Regions from separate parts of the Solibacillus sp. FSL W7-1472 genome, predicted to be linked through region 1. Evidence: riboswitches for the same ligand, from Rfam matches in the RefSeq annotation. Region 1 holds a riboswitch; each other region holds the start of a gene.
The links. Region 1 has a riboswitch for thiamine pyrophosphate ahead of thiT (energy-coupled thiamine transporter ThiT). Riboswitches for the same ligand answer to the same signal wherever they lie in the genome.

Region 2: another riboswitch for thiamine pyrophosphate. It lies ahead of thiW (energy coupling factor transporter S component ThiW); the one in region 1 lies ahead of thiT (energy-coupled thiamine transporter ThiT).
Region 3: another riboswitch for thiamine pyrophosphate. It lies ahead of tenA (thiaminase II); the one in region 1 lies ahead of thiT (energy-coupled thiamine transporter ThiT).

What each region holds. Positions count from the first base shown of each region.
Region 1 is NZ_CP150208.1:3,416,477-3,418,743, reverse strand. Features, by position in the region: gene MKY07_RS17160 (SMC family ATPase) at 1-284, shown strand, start outside; gene MKY07_RS17155 (hypothetical protein) at 341-469, opposite strand; gene MKY07_RS17150 (DUF4870 domain-containing protein) at 537-869, opposite strand; TPP riboswitch at 986-1,094, shown strand; gene thiT (energy-coupled thiamine transporter ThiT) at 1,225-1,791, shown strand; gene map (type I methionyl aminopeptidase) at 1,982-2,267, shown strand, end outside.
Region 2 is NZ_CP150208.1:3,075,261-3,077,527, reverse strand. Features, by position in the region: gene MKY07_RS15345 (VOC family protein) at 1-197, shown strand, start outside; gene thiW (energy coupling factor transporter S component ThiW) at 494-1,000, opposite strand; TPP riboswitch at 1,086-1,175, opposite strand; gene MKY07_RS15335 (cupin domain-containing protein) at 1,296-1,868, opposite strand; gene MKY07_RS15330 (nucleotidyltransferase) at 1,948-2,267, opposite strand, start outside.
Region 3 is NZ_CP150208.1:2,650,507-2,652,773, forward strand. Features, by position in the region: gene thiM (hydroxyethylthiazole kinase) at 1-553, opposite strand, end outside; gene tenA (thiaminase II) at 531-1,223, opposite strand; TPP riboswitch at 1,301-1,399, opposite strand; TPP riboswitch at 1,466-1,564, opposite strand; gene MKY07_RS13195 (nitronate monooxygenase family protein) at 1,701-2,267, opposite strand, start outside.

The DNA of each region.
Region 1 (2,267 bases):
AAAAATTCAATGCCTCACTTTCATTAGCATTAGGAATGGCCGATGTTATTCAAAGTGTTCAAGGAAGTGTGCATATCGATACGATGTTTATCGATGAAGGCTTCGGTACATTGGATGAGGAGGCGTTAAGACGGGCAATCGATATTTTGATCGATCTTCAGCAAACAGGCCGCTTAATCGGCGTCATCTCCCATGTGGCCGAATTAAAAGCAGCAATGCCTGCCATTTTACAAGTCCAAAAGTTAAAAGAAGGCTACAGTAAAACAGAAATTATTATTAAATAAAAGACAACAAAAAACACATTTCACACGAGTTTTAGTGCGAAATGTGTTTTTCTGCGTTAACGTTTTGGCGTTCGTCGTGTAGTTGCTGGTTGGGGTGCAGATTTTTTATCCATCATTTTTTTAATGATCGGGTACACGATCGGTCCATATTTAATTGCGGTTTTAATGAGTTTATTTAATTTCATGATATACACTCCTTAACGAATACATTTCGTATAAAAAATATACCCAAAGAAGGAGCTATCATAAACATTAACGTAAAACTTTAATCGCTTGGACTAGATTCCAAATCGCCAGAATAAACGTAATAAGGACTAAAAGAATAAATCCGATAAAATGTGAACTAATAAAGAAATCCTGCACGCTCACTGTCAAAGTATTATTCCAGGAAAGAACGGAAGTGAAAAAGTAAATCATGTACAAAATCCCTAACAGTATTGGAATAAGTTGAGAAATAAAAGCTTTTTTAGAATGGCCTTTAACGGCTTGATCTTTCGTAACGATAAATATAATTACCGGTAAAATAAACGGTGCAAAATAAAAGCTCAAATAGCTTAATGCACTTAAACCTTTCGATTGATCCATCATTTATCACTCCTTCGTATCTATTATATGTAATTCTAGTACGTTTCAAAATAATAGCTGTTGAAAGTTGTAGAAATATTCGTTACAATGAGCATGTTCAAACAATAAAAATTTAGATGTACCACAAGGGGTGCCGAGAAAGTCGGCTGAGATTGTGCACGGGATTGCACTGACTCTTTGAACCTGTAAGTTAGCACTTGCGTAGGGATGTGGATAGAATCCGACTGTTCAAACGATAGTCAGGCTTTTGTCCTGATTATCGTTTTTTGCTTTTTCTAAATACCTAGAAGAAGTAAAAGTTCCATTCTATCCCTCTTCACTTTTGTTACATCGGATAAAAGAAAGGGGAATTGTTATGGACAGAAAAAAATTATTGATGATGGTGGAGATAGCGATATTTGCTGCCATCGGACTTGTATTGGACCAAGTATCTTTTAAAATGTGGGCACAGGGCGGGTCAATCAGCTTTGTTATGGTACCGATTATGTTAATGGCCATTCGTTGGGGGCTAACAGCAGGACTTGCAACTGGCTTGCTGATTGGCGTTATGCAAATGATGTTTGGCGCTTACATAGTACACTGGCTTCAGGCGATTTTAGATTACGGTCTTGCCTTTACAGTAGTAGGGTTAGCGGCAATTGTAAGAAAGCCATTATTACAGGCAACACAATCACTCAATAAAGTAAAAATGGCAATTTATATCGTTATAGGAGCTCTAATAGGCGGAGCTTTAAGATTTGTTTCGCACTTGCTCGCAGGTGTCGTGTTCTTTAAAGAGTACGCAGGCGATGATAATGTGTGGATCTACTCAATAATTTATAACAGTACTTATATGGTACCTGCAACAATAATTACAGCGGTTATTGCAGTTATATTATTCACATCTGCACCCCGTTTACTCCAAAAAGCACAAACACCATAATGAATGAAAAACTCAAAGCTTGCAGCAAGGGATTATTTTCCCGTTGCAAGCCTTTTCTAATTTCTATTGTACAATGTCGTATTAATTTGATCATAAATCCAAATAATTTTAAAATCCTTGAACAATTACAACCGATATTAAGTATGCTATAGTTAAGGGTAGACATTGTTTAAGAGGAAGGAAGTTACACATGATTGTTACTACACAAGAAGAAATAGAAGCGTTTAAAAAAATTGGACGCATTTGTGCTGAAATTCGCGAGGCAATGAAAGCTGCGACAGTACCTGGCGTGACAACGAAAGAATTAGATGAAATTGCAGGCCGTATGTTTGCGGAAGCAGGCGCGGTTTCTGGTCCTAAAGGCGAATACGATTTTCCGGGATATACATGCATTTCAGTAAATCACGAAGTTGCACATGGCATTCCAGGGAACAAGGTTATTCAGGACGGCGATATCGTAAACATTGATGTTTCTG
Region 2 (2,267 bases), 340 kb from region 1:
TTAAGCATGAATTTGACTTCACACCGTCATTCTCTATTTTTATTACGTGTGATACGGAAGAAGAAACCGACCATCTTTATGAAAAATTGCTTGAAGGCGGGCATCCGCTAATGCCAATCGATAATTACGGTTTCAGTAAGAAGTTCGGCTGGGTAAATGACCGTTACGGAGTATCTTGGCAGATTAATTTACCTTAATAAAATGTGCCGGGTGTCTGAATGGATACCCGGCGTTTCATTTTCTAATAAAGGTCTGAGTTGTTCTAATATATTTTAAAATCTTCTAATAAAAGTGAGATTTTCTAATATAATTGTACATTGTGCTAATAAGTCTTTAATATGTTCAAATATCGTCCACAGAAGTTCTAATAACCCCCTGCAATCTTCTAATATCCATCACAAACCAATCTGTTCTAATATCATGCGCAGAAGTTCTAATATCCCGCCAAGGAGTTCTAATATCGACACAAAAATTTCTAATAAAAACCTTCCATTCACCCGGCATTCTGATAAAGCATCCCGCCAAACGCCCGGTTTCTCACCATAATCCTCAGCAAGCCATAGCCTAAAAGCGCCCCCGCAAAAGAACTCATCATAAATGCCGGGACAAAACCGAACAGCGCCGCTTCCTGACCTAAAAATAAAATGGCGATCGGGTAAGTAGCCATCGCACCGAGCAACCCGGTCCCGATTACTTCACCTACTGCCGCAAACGCTAACTTCTTCGTTTTAGCAAACAGAAATGCAGCCAAAAAGGCACCGATCATACTCCCCGGATAAGCAAATATACTGCCTGTCCCCATTAAGTTTCTCAATGTCGATGTAAGGAATGCCTGTAATACCGCATACCATGGACCGAGCAACACCGCCGATACGACATTGGCAAAATGCTGAATCGGAAATATTTTGGCAAAACCTAAAGGGATGTACACAAAACTGCTGAGAATCGTTGTAAGTGCAGCGATAATGGCTGAATACGTAAGCTTCCTCGTTTTATTCATCTCTTCCATCCTTTACAATAAATTTTTGCAACAAAAAAACCACTTTCAACTAAAGAAAGTGGTATCGCAGCCTAAAACAAATAAAAAGGGATCGACACTACTTTCCTACGCTAGTATTACCTAGATCAGGTGCAAAGGGTTCTTCTCAGCCAAACAGGCGCCCCTAGTAGTTTTCATATTCAATTATAAGCAGATTACCTGCTTCCAATATTAGGTTAATTTCACAGTTATCATAACACGGCCGTTTCATTATGCAAATGCATTTTTGAAATTTGATTCCTTTGACCGAGAAAAACTACTGCTCATACCCACCGCCATAATTGCCGGGCTGGACTTGCTGCCATGGGTTTGGTGGACCGATGAACGTATTCGGCCGAACCGGTGCAACTGCCTGCGTCCATAAAGTTTCGTTCATCCCATATGTGTGGGCCATAATATTTGCTGGTGTCAGCTTGAGGAGGTCGGAACCTAAAATGACTTCAGGTGTCGGTGCGTTGAAAATGGCGAGCAGATGCGTGTTGTTTTGCGTGGCGACTTCGTAATGCCACCACCCTTGAGGAACGTTCGCCACCTGGCCGGGGGTAATCGGAAAATGCATTAGCTGTTTCGTAAACGGATTCAAAATCGAAACAACCGCACTTCCCGCAATACAATAAACAAGTTCCGCCGCATTTTGGTGGTAGTGCGGTTCAATGACATTATTGGCACTCAAATAAATATCAAGCAGCGATATATTATCCAGTGTATTTAACTGGTTGACGCCCATTACATTAATAAAATTATGCTGGTCTTTAACGAACAACGGGTTTTTATTAAGGTCGAATGTAAACTGGGGTTGCACTGATGTATAATCTTGATTCGGATTCAATAGTTCACCTCTTTTTTATTGTAGTTAAAATATGCAATAATTTACCAGTGTGTGCCTATTGTCGTTAGTAGCCATCCATCTAAAAATACACATACAACGCATTGATTAATGTGAAAATTAAAATAAACAGGGTAGCACCACATACAATAATTTCTGTAAAGTGCACGAACATGACTCTTTCATAACTTAACTCAGCTTTACGAAAACCAAAGAAATTCCCATGACTAATAATATAAATAAACGTACTCACGACCATTAAGGAAGACATTAAAAATGAAATTGTTGGCAAAGAAGTAACGTAGCGCGAGTTGCCTCCTGTTTCCATATAGAGCGGAATATCCAATCCCTTGCTTAACACAAAACTGACAATGACCATGATGTAGATAATAAGCGAAATAT
Region 3 (2,267 bases), 770 kb from region 1:
TTTTTGTCACCTTTTCATGACCACCCTCTACAAATTCCACTCTTATCCCATCAGTAATAACATCTTGTTCTCCTGTTACGATCACAATACATTGATAGTTATTAGCCAACTTTTTGGCAGTCACTGCAACATCTATATCTCCTTTGCCACTATCCACACCTTTAGACGCCCAATTTACTCCCGCCAGAGCCGCCATTTCTCCAATATTGCAACGGATTACATTAATCTTTAAAAGGTCGAGCAATTGTTGTGCTGTCTCCGCTCGAAACTTCGTTGCCCCTACACCTACTGGATCAAAAACAACCGGAGTATTATGCATGTTTGCGCTAAGTCCTGCTTTCTTCATCGACTCTATTGTCCGCTCATTCAAAGTGCCCATATTTAAAAGCAAAGCATTGGCCTGGGCAGCCATTTCACCCACTTCTTCTATTGCATCCGCCATTACTGGTGAAGCTCCTACCGCCAGCAAGCCATTCGCTGTAAAATTTGCGACAACATAGTTGGTAATACAATGAACTAATGGTTGTTTATTATAAATTGCTTGCAGACTCATTTACATACACTCCTTGTTCCCAGCTTTGCTTCGTCCAAGGCATTTCCCAAAACATCCATTCGTAATAACAGCTTTTCTTAAAATGCTCCTGTAATACTTTAAGCTTTGCAGGTTGTTCTTTCGCATATCGATCTAGCATCGATTTTTGTACTTCAATATTTTGAAGCATCTCCTCGGAAGCATATAATGCAATCCACTGTTCATAAAGAGGTATATTGGGGCATGCATCTTTTAATCTTTGCCCAATTTCCTGGTACAGCCATGGGCATGGCAGGATTGCCGCAAATGCTTCTGCTACATCTCCGTTATGCACTGCATTGTACATATGGCTCACATAGTTATAGGCTGCTGGTGCTGGTTCGAATTTTTCCAAATCATCCGCTGTCACACCTAATTCTTTAAAAGTTGTACGATGCAACTCAAGCTCGGCATCATGGATAAACTTTGCTGTTTGCAGAAAATATTGAACATCATCATCCGTTGTCGCTTTTGCAGCTGCAAGAGCTAGTACTTTCGTATAATGTTTTAAATAATACGCATCCTGCAGCATATAAAACTTAAACTTCTCCAGCGGTAGACTCCCATCTGCAATCCCTTGTACAAAAGGATGATAGAAGCTAGCCTCCCAATAAAAATCCGTTTCTTTTCTTACCTTTTCACAAAATCCCATTGTTACTCCTCCTTTTTGTTGGCGGAAGCACAAAAAAGACGTCTCAACATATAGAGAGACGTCCCCAAAAAGTGTAAGTACCACTTTTCATTGCTCCCTACGTCCGTATTAACGGCCAGGTTCCAAGGGTCAGGTTTTAACCTTCTCAACACTGCTGTGTCCCCCCGCAAATCAAATGCTTGTGTATTTGCAAAAGAAAGACTCCACGTAAAATATACGCGGAGCCAAAGTAAGTACATATGTATAGCTTGTACTTTGCTCCCTACGTCCGTATTAACGGTCAGGTTCTAAGGGTCAGGTTTTAACCTTCTCAACACTGCTGTGTCCCCCCGCAAATGCATTTAATTACCCAGAGTGTAACAAATTAATTCGAACCGGGCAAGTGAATTCAATAAATTACGAAATTAATAGTTCAATAACAAATTCACAAAATAGCGCATCGTTAGTAAAAATCTGTTACTAATGATGCGCTGACATCTATTGTAGATGGGTTACTGCAGATCTTTTACCAGTCAGTTCCTGATAAGCCTGAGCATATTCCTCGGCCAGTTTATCGACATATTGTTTTGTGGAAGTAATCTCTTTAATCGCGCCAATTCCTTGCCCGCTGCCCCAAATATCTTTCCAGGCTTTTGCGGTATTATCGTTAAAGTTCATTGCTGAAGGATTACTTTCTTTTAAATTACTCGGGTCCATCCCCGCGTTCATGATAGAACCTTTCAAATAATTCCCGTGGATTCCTGTAAATAAATTGCTGTATACAATATCTTCTGCAGTACTATCAACAATCATCTGTTTATATTCTTGACGAGCAAACGCTTCTTCGGTCGCGATGAATGGTGAACCGATATAGCCAAAATCAGCCCCCATCGCCTGTGCAGCCAATACCGAATGTCCTCGTGCGATTGATCCTGATAAAGCTAATGGACCGTCAAACCATTCACGGATTTCCTGTACGAGCGCAAATGGGCTTTGCTGACCTGCATGGCCACCTGCACCTGTTGCTACAGCAATGATGCCGTCTGCACCTTTTTGAATCGCTTT